2 regions of the Gordonia sp. X0973 genome follow, and region 1 is predicted to be linked to the other one. Evidence: predicted binding sites of a transcription regulator. Region 1 holds the regulator's gene; the other holds the start of a gene.
The links. Region 1 encodes LexA, which represses DNA repair genes until DNA is damaged. Its sites were predicted from a motif close to CGAACANNTGTTCG; they were not measured.
Positions count from the first base shown of each region.

Region 2: a site for LexA is predicted at 1,776-1,789, ahead of cofD (2-phospho-L-lactate transferase). Genes of this name have one in related genera too.

Region 1 covers NZ_CP054691.1:2,035,888-2,040,094, forward strand. Annotated here, with positions in the region: gene hrpA (ATP-dependent RNA helicase HrpA) at 1-209, shown strand, start outside; gene nrdR (transcriptional regulator NrdR) at 234-683, opposite strand; gene HUN08_RS18365 (LysM peptidoglycan-binding domain-containing protein) at 776-1,237, opposite strand; gene lexA (transcriptional repressor LexA) at 1,386-2,072, shown strand; gene hflX (GTPase HflX) at 2,105-3,565, opposite strand; gene dapF (diaminopimelate epimerase) at 3,621-4,207, opposite strand, start outside.
Region 2 covers NZ_CP054691.1:2,477,633-2,481,839, forward strand. Annotated here, with positions in the region: gene HUN08_RS12125 (hypothetical protein) at 1-190, opposite strand, end outside; gene HUN08_RS12130 (DUF3499 domain-containing protein) at 277-678, opposite strand; gene HUN08_RS12135 (metallopeptidase family protein) at 779-1,285, shown strand; gene HUN08_RS12140 (WhiB family transcriptional regulator) at 1,333-1,590, opposite strand; gene cofD (2-phospho-L-lactate transferase) at 1,993-3,018, shown strand; gene HUN08_RS12150 (coenzyme F420-0:L-glutamate ligase) at 3,015-4,207, shown strand, end outside.

The sequences.
Region 1 (4,207 bases):
ACCGGGATGCGACCGCGGCCGTCGACCGGGTCGTGGAGCGGTGGAATCTGCGCCTGGCGCAGCTGCCGGAGGCCCGCCGGGAGCCGTTCAACGAGTATGCGCACTGGATGATCGAGGAGTTGCGGGTCGGGCTCTACGCCCAGCGACTCGGTACCGCGGGCACCGTGTCGGAGAAACGGGTGATCAAGGCGTTCGACGCCTTCGTCTGAGCCGCCTCGCCGGCGGTGGATCGGTCAGCCGCGGTCGGACTGCAGGGAGTCGATCTCCCGTTGGAAGTCTTCGAGCGACTCGAACGAGCGGTATACCGAGGCGAACCGCAGATAGGCGACCTCGTCGAGATCGCGCAGCGGCCCGAGGATGGCCAGCCCGACCTCGTTGCTCGGCACCTCGGCCGAACCCGAGGATCGCACCGCGTCCTCGACCTGCTGCGCCAACTGGGCCAGCGCATCCTCGTCGACCTGCCTGCCCTGACATGCCCGCCGGACGCCCCGCATCACCTTCTCGCGGCTGAACGGCTCGGTCACGCCGTTGCGCTTGACCACGGCCAACACCGCATTCTCCACCGTGGTGAACCGGCGTCCGCATTCCGGACACGACCGACGACGGCGGATCGCCTGACCCTCGTCGGCGAGACGGGAATCGACGACCTTGGTGTCCTCATGCTTGCAGAACGGACAATGCATGAGCCCAACAATACCGACGGCCCGGGCAGTGCTCCGACTACCCGACGCACTGCGGCAGCCGATGCTGCCGCGCGACTGGGCGCCGCCCACGCTTATCGGTAGACCGGGGCCACGAGCGCCTGGCCGGCCGTCAACTGCGACGACGGCAACCCGTTCAACGCGCGCAGCTGATTGATCACCGCCTGGCGCGGCATATCCGGGGCGACGCGCGCGGCGACCGAGTTCAATGTCTCGCCTCCGCGCACGTGGACCACCGACGTGGCAACCGGATCGGGAGCAGTGCTCGCCTCGTAGTTGCCGCCGACGATGGCGAAGAGCCAGACCAGCCCGGCGAGCGCAGCGCCGACGAGGATCGCCGCGGCGCTCCCCCGGCGACGGGCGATCACCCGCTGCTGCCGGCTCTGGACCGGGGCCACCGGCGCAGCGCACCGGGTGCCGCGGTCCGGCCGGGGATGGTGGGAACGGCCGTCGACCGGGCGGCGCCGGGTCTGGGCGGGACGGAGCGGGCGCGGAGCCGGGCGGACTGCCGGGCGGTGCATCACTGGTGCGCTCATGTCGGTTCTCCTCGTTCGTGTGTTCGATGAACTCTTGTTCGAAGTTTTACCACGAGGGTCTGACAAAGTCTCGCGACACGTCGAACAAATGTTTGAAGGTCGCGGCTTTCTTCGCTAGCGTTGTGGCAACGAGCAGAGGAGAAACATCATGGCCAAGAAGAAGTCGGCGGAGTCCGGCCTCACCGACAGCCCCGCCGCGATCGAGGCGACCCTGACCCAGCGTCAGCGCGACGTGTTGGAGGTGATCCGCAAGTCCGTCCGCGAGCGCGGATACCCGCCGAGCATCCGCGAGATCGGTGACGCGGTCGGCCTCGTGTCGACCTCGTCGGTGGCCTACCAGCTGAAGACCCTGGAGAACAAAGGCCTGCTCAAGCGCGATCCGCACCGCCCCCGCGCGGTCAACGTCGCGGCGGACAAGAAGGGGCCGCCGCCCGGTGGCGCCGCGGCCGAGGGAATGCCCACGCCGACCTATGTCCCCGTCCTCGGCCAGATCGCCGCGGGTGGCCCGATCCTCGCCGAGGAGGCCATCGAAGACGTCTTCCCCCTCCCGCGAGAACTCGTCGGCGACGGCAACCACTTCCTGCTCCGCGTGGTCGGCGAATCCATGATCGACGCGGCGATCTGCGACGGCGACTGGGTGGTAGTGCGACAGCAGAACGTCGCCGACAACGGCGACATCGTCGCCGCCATGATCGACGGGGAGGCCACCGTCAAGACCTTCAAGCGCGACGGCGCGCACGTGTGGCTGATGCCGCACAACCCGCTGTTCGACCCGATTCCCGGTGACCGCGCGGTCATCCTGGGCAAGGTCGTGACCGTGATGCGCCGGATCTGATCCGGCCCCTGCTCTGATCCGATGCGGCGCCGTCAGGCGTCGACGCGGGTGAACTCGACGAGTTCACCCGCGAGCGCGGCGGGAACCCGCACGCGCATCTTGGTGCCCGTCGCATGGTGCTCGGTCGAGTGGATCTCGCCGTCGGCATGGATCCGCGAGACGAGATCGCCGCGCGAGAAGGGGAGGTCGACGAACATCTCGACGTCCCCGCGCCCGATCTCGGCGCGGATGGCGTCGAACAGCTCCGGGAGCCCGGCGCCGGTACGCGCCGAGACGAACAATGCGCCCGGCAGCGCCGCGGCCAATTCGGCGTGTTTGAGGTCGTCCATCGCGTCCAGCTTGTTCACGACGAGCAACTCGGGCGGCAGCGTGCCGTCCCGCGCCTCGTCCGATACCTCGCGCAGCACGGTCCGCACAGCGTTGACCTGGTCCAACGGGAAGGCTTCCGAGCCGTCGACCACGTGCACGAGCAGATCGGCGTCGGCCACCTCCTCCAGTGTCGACCGGAACGCCTCCACCAGTTGCGTCGGCAGGTGCCGGACGAAACCGACGGTGTCGGTGAACACCACCTCGCGGCCGTCGTCCAGCCGTGCGCGGCGCGTCGTCGGGTCCAGGGTGGCGAACAAGGCATCCTGCACCAGCACGCCCGAACCCGTCATCGCGTTGACGAGACTCGACTTGCCCGCGTTGGTGTAGCCGACGACGGTGATCGTCGGCACCCCGCTGCGGTGCCGGTCCAGACGCTTCACCGTCCGGGCGGTCTTCATCGCGCGGATCTCCCGGCGCAGCTTGGCCATCCGCTCCCGGATCCGACGGCGATCGGTCTCGATCTTGGTCTCACCCGGACCGCGCAGGCCCACGCCGCCGTTGCTGCCCGCCCGACCACCGGCCTGCCGTGACATCGACTCGCCCCAGCCGCGCAGCCGGGGCAGCATGTACTCCATCTGCGCGAGGCTGACCTGCGCCTTGCCCTCCCGACTGGTCGCGTGCTGGGCGAAGATGTCGAGGATCAGCGCGGTGCGGTCGATGACCTTCACCTTGACGACCTTCTCCAGCGCGTTGAGCTGGGCGGGCGTCAACTCGCCGTCGGCGATGACGGTGTCCGCGCCGGTCGCGACGACGATCTCGCGCAGCTCACCCGCCTTGCCCGACCCGATGTAGGTGGCCGCGTCCGGGCTGGACCGGCGCTGGATCAGCGCATCCAGCACCTGCGACCCGGCGGTCTCGGCCAACGCGGCGAGTTCGGCCATGTTGGCGTTGGCCTGGGCGATGGTGCCCGACGTCCAGACGCCGACGAGCACGACCCGTTCCAGGCGCAGCTGCCGGTACTCGACCTCGGTGACGTCGGTGAGTTCGGTGGACAAGCCGGCGACGCGCTGCAGCGACGCCCGATCGTCGAGTTGGAGTTGACCCGTCGTCGGCGCATCGTCCGTGCGAAGCGCGCCGGGCGGAGTAGAAACCGCGGGGTCCGGGGACAGTTCTGATTCAGTCATACCCGTCCATCATGACACCGCGCGGACGTCGTGCGCGAGCCGATTACCTGCACCCTCAGTCGAGGGCGCCCGTGAACAGCTCGCCGCGCGCGACGAGGCGCGACGGACCGCGCAGGGTGCTGGTCGTCCCGCCGTCGTCGATGCCCACGTCGACCCGGCCGCCGGGAACGGTGATCCGCAGCTTCCCGGAGTCCCGCCCCAGGGAGGCGAGTAGTGCGCTGCCCGCCGCGACCAGGCCCGTTCCGCAGCTGCGCGTCTCCCCCACGCCGCGTTCGACGACCCGCATCGATGCGACGAGGGTGTCGCCGTCGGCCACCGGTTCGGTACACAGCTCGACGTTGACCCCCTCGGGGAACACACCGGTGTCGAATCCGACCGGACCGGACAGGTCGAGGGCACTCAACTCGCCGTGCGACAAACCCGGAACGACGCAGGCCAGATGGGGATTGCCCACGTCGACGGCGATCCCGGTGAAGGTCCTACCACCGATCGTCGCCGAGGAGGTCACCCCCCGGAGCACCCGGCCCATCCCGACGCTGACCTCAGCGCTCGTCGGCGAAACCGAGTGGATGCGGACCGGACGCGCACCGGCCCGCGATCCGACGACGAACTCGTCGGCATCGGTCAACCCGGCGACCCGAC
Region 2 (4,207 bases), 440 kb from region 1:
CCGAGGCGCCGGTGACGACCACCAGACTGCGCGGACGCAACGTCGCGAGCGGCTCGACCACTCCCTCGCGCACCGCTTCGGCCACGGCGCGGACCTGCGCGCCGGAGCGGGCGACGGAGTGGAGCAGACCGTCGACATCGGCGTCGACGAGGCTGCTCGGGTCGTCCAGGTCGGCCCCTGTGGTGCGCATGCCTCCAGCCTATCCTTGCCGGCTTCCTCTCCTGCGCGGACCGGACGGCCCCGGGACGGCGATCGGCGTCGCGCCGCCCGTCGGACTCAGTCGATGTCGGGCAGAACGCGCAAATGCCCGCGGCGGCCCGGCCGCGGGCGCACCGCGGTCGGCTCGGAGAGCAGCGGAGCCGGGCGCGGCGGCAGATCGTCGAACCCGTCGAGCGGCTGCTCGGAGCCGACGGCCACCGACTCGCGCACCGCCTCGGCGAGCGCGGTCAGCTCCTGCTCCTCGGTCGGCACGGCGAAACCGCTCAGGTTGCGCATGATCTCCCACCCGCGGGGCACGGTGATCCGGTCCGCGTGCTCGGCGCAGAGATCCCAGGAATGCGGCTCGGCCGTGCGGGACAGGGATCCGATCACGGCAGTGGAACTGGCGTAGTCGTATGTCAGGGTCGCGACGGCCGGCCGCGAACACGCCGGACGGGAGCACTGACGAGGATGGTTCACGACTGTCAGATTAACCCCCGGCGGCGCCTGTGCGGCCGGGACACACCGGATGAGCCCCATGCGAGCGCTTCGATCGCCGTCCGGGGCATAGACTCGCGCCATGCGACACGAGGCGAGGCCGGGTCCGCGGCGCAGCGGCGCCCCGGCGCCCACCCGCTCGCGCCGGTCACGCGACCGGCGCGACCGCGGCCTGCGCTCCCCGCTGCTGCCGCAGACCGTGCCCGCCTGGACGTCGCGCGCCGACGGGTTCGACGCGGTCGTCATCGAGGCCCTCGCCGACATCGACGCCCGGTGGCATGCCGAGTTGGCGAACCTCAACGTCGCCGTCGACGACGTCCCGCGCATGCTGCCGAGGGATCCGGCCAGCGTGTCCTGGCCGCCGGAGGTGTCGGCGGATCGGGCGATCCCGCTGGCCCGACTCCTACCGGCGGGAATCGATGCGACCGGCGCGCCGACCGCGGCACAGATCGTGGTGTTCCGCCGACCGCTCGAACTGCGCGCGAAGGATCGCGACGACTTGGCCGACCTCGTCCGCGAAGTGTTGATCGAGCAGGTGGCGACGTATCTCGGCATCGACGAAGACACCGTCGAGAACGGGCCGTCGTAGCGACGACCCCCTCCGACAGCGTGTCGATTCGGCTCGGTTGCCTCCGGTCAGATGATGCCGCGCTTGAGGCGCCGGCGCTCACGCTCGGACAGCCCGCCCCAGATGCCGAAGCGTTCGTCCTTCTGCAAGGCGTATTCCAGGCATTCGGCCTTGACCTCGCAGCCCGAGCAGATGCGCTTGGCCTCGCGCGTCGAGCCGCCCTTCTCGGGGAAGAACGCCTCCGGATCGGTTTGGGCGCACAGCGCCCGGTCCTGCCACGTCTCCTCGACCTCGTCGAACAGGGCGTCGAAATCGTTGGGGACGATGGATAGGTGCTGTCGAGCAGCCTGTGGTGCGTTCCCGGCAAATGGCGTCGGGAAGCCGAACGCAGACGAGTCGCCGCCCAGCGGGTTCTCAAATCCCATCTCAGCGTTTCCTCTCGTTGTCGTTAGCCGGCCTCGGTCTCGGTCAGCGAATGTGCTCCGCGGTGTCACGTGGTTCGCCACGAACTCGAACATATGGTCGAATATGCTGTGCCTCAAGACAATTCACATTCGTTGCGCCATAATTCAAACTCGCAAATGACACTGATGTGATTAGACACGTGGACCATCGTCCAGGTCAAGCCGAACGGCAAATTGGGCGTATACCACTACCGAACCGTAATCGGTTGTCTCGACACGTGCTGGAGGGATTGGCATCAATCACACGCACTAGGCTGGACCCCCGTGAAGATCACTGTCCTCGTCGGCGGCGTCGGCGGAGCCCGCCTGCTGCTCGGCGCGCGCGAACTGTTCGGTGCCACCCCGTTCCCGGCCGTGGCCGACCAACCCCCGTCGGACACCGGCGAGCATACCGTGACCGCGATCGTGAACGTCGGCGACGACGCCTGGATGCACGGGGTACGGATCACACCGGATCTCGACACCTGCATGTACACCCTCGGCGGCGGGATCGACGAGGAGCGGGCGTGGGGCCGTCGCGACGAGACGTGGCACGCCAAGGAGGAGTTGGCCGCCTACGGCGCCGACCCCGACTGGTTCGGGCTCGGTGACCGCGACCTGGCCACCCACCTGATCCGCACGCAGATGCTCGAGGCGGGCTATCGGCTGACCGACGTCACCGCCGCCCTGTGCCGGCGATGGAACCCCGGGGTGCGGCTGCTGCCCGCCTCCGACGAGCGGCACGAGACCCACGTCGTCATCACCCCGCCCGACTCCGTCGACGGCGCCCAACGCGCGGTCCACTTCCAGGAGTGGTGGGTGCGCTACCGCGCCCAGGTGTCCACCACGGGCTTCGCCCAGGTGGGCGACAAGAACGCCAAGCTGACCGCCGACGCCGCCACCGCGATCGCCGAGGCCGACGTGATCCTGTTCGCACCGAGCAACCCGGTCGTCAGCATCGGCGCGATCCTCTCGCTCGAAGGCGCCCGCGCCGCGCTGCGCTCGGCGTCGGCGCCCGTCGTCGGCATCAGTCCGGTGATCGACAACAAGCCGCTGCGCGGCATGGCCGACGAATGCCTCTCGGTGATCGGCGTCGAGACCAGCGCACAGGCCATCGCCGCGCACTACGGCCCCCGCAGCGGCACCGGCCTGCTCGACGGGTGGTTGATCGCCGACGGCGACACCGCCGAGGTCGACGGCATCGCGGTCGGCACGGCGCCGCTGCTGATGACCGATCCGCGTGCCACCGCGCAGATGATCCAGGCGGCCTGCGCCCTGGTCGGCGTCGACACCCCCGCGGAGGACTCGTGACGGCCGATCACCGCTCCCCCGGGCCCGTCGAGATCGTCGGGATCCCGGGTCTGCCGGAGTTCCGCCCGGGGATGGACGTGGCCCGGGCGATCCTGGCAGCCGCGACGCTGCGCGACGGGGACGTCGTCGTCATCACGTCGAAGGTCTTCTCCAAGACCGAGGGCCGCCTGGTCGCCGCACCCACCGATCCCGACGAGCGCGACGCGCTGCGCCGCCGGTTGATCGACGAGGAGTCGGTGCGCGTCGTCGCCCGCAAGAACCGCACGCTGATCACCGAGAACGCCTACGGCCTCATCCAGGCCGCGGCCGGCGTCGACGGGTCGAACGTGGCCGCCGACGAGTTGGCGCTGCTGCCGCTGGACCCGGACGCCAGCGCCGCCAGGACACGGGCCGCCTTCGCCGCGGCGGGTGTGGACGTGGCCGTCCTCGTCACCGACACGATGGGGCGCGCCTGGCGCGTCGGGCAGACCGACGTGGCGATCGGCTCCGCCGGGCTGGGCGTCGTCCACGGATACGCCGGCCGCACCGACGCGCACGGCAACGAGCTGATCGTCACCGAGATCGCCGTCGCCGACGAGATCGCCGCGGCCGCCGACCTCGCCAAGGGCAAGCTCGACGGCGTCGCCGCCGCCATCGTGCGCGGCCTGTCCGTCGCCGACGACGGCAGCCGGGCCGCGGACCTCGTGCGTCCGGCCGACGAGGACTTGTTCCGCCTCGGCACCGACTTCGCGATCGCCCGGGGCCGGCGCGAAGCCGTGCTGACCAGACAGTCGGTGCGGACCTTCGCCCCCGACCATGTGGACCCCGACGAGATGCGCGCCGCACTCGCCGAGGCCCTCACCGCGCCCGCGCCGCACCACACGCATCCGGTGCGGTTCGTCTGGTTGCGCGACCGCGCGCGCCGGATCGCGCTGCTCGACGCGATGGGCCGGGCCTGGCGCGCCGACCTGCGCGGGGACGAGAAGACGCCGGAGTCGATCGCCAAACGCGTGCGGCGCGGCCAGATCCTCTACGACGCCCCCGAGGTCGTCATCCCCTTCCTGGTGCCCGACGGTGCGCACACCTATCCCGACGAGCGGCGCAACGCCGCCGAGCACACGATGTTCACCGTCGCCACCGGTGCCGCGGTCGGCATGCTCCTGGTGGCCCTGTCGGCCCGCGAGATCGGCAGCTGCTGGATCGGATCGAC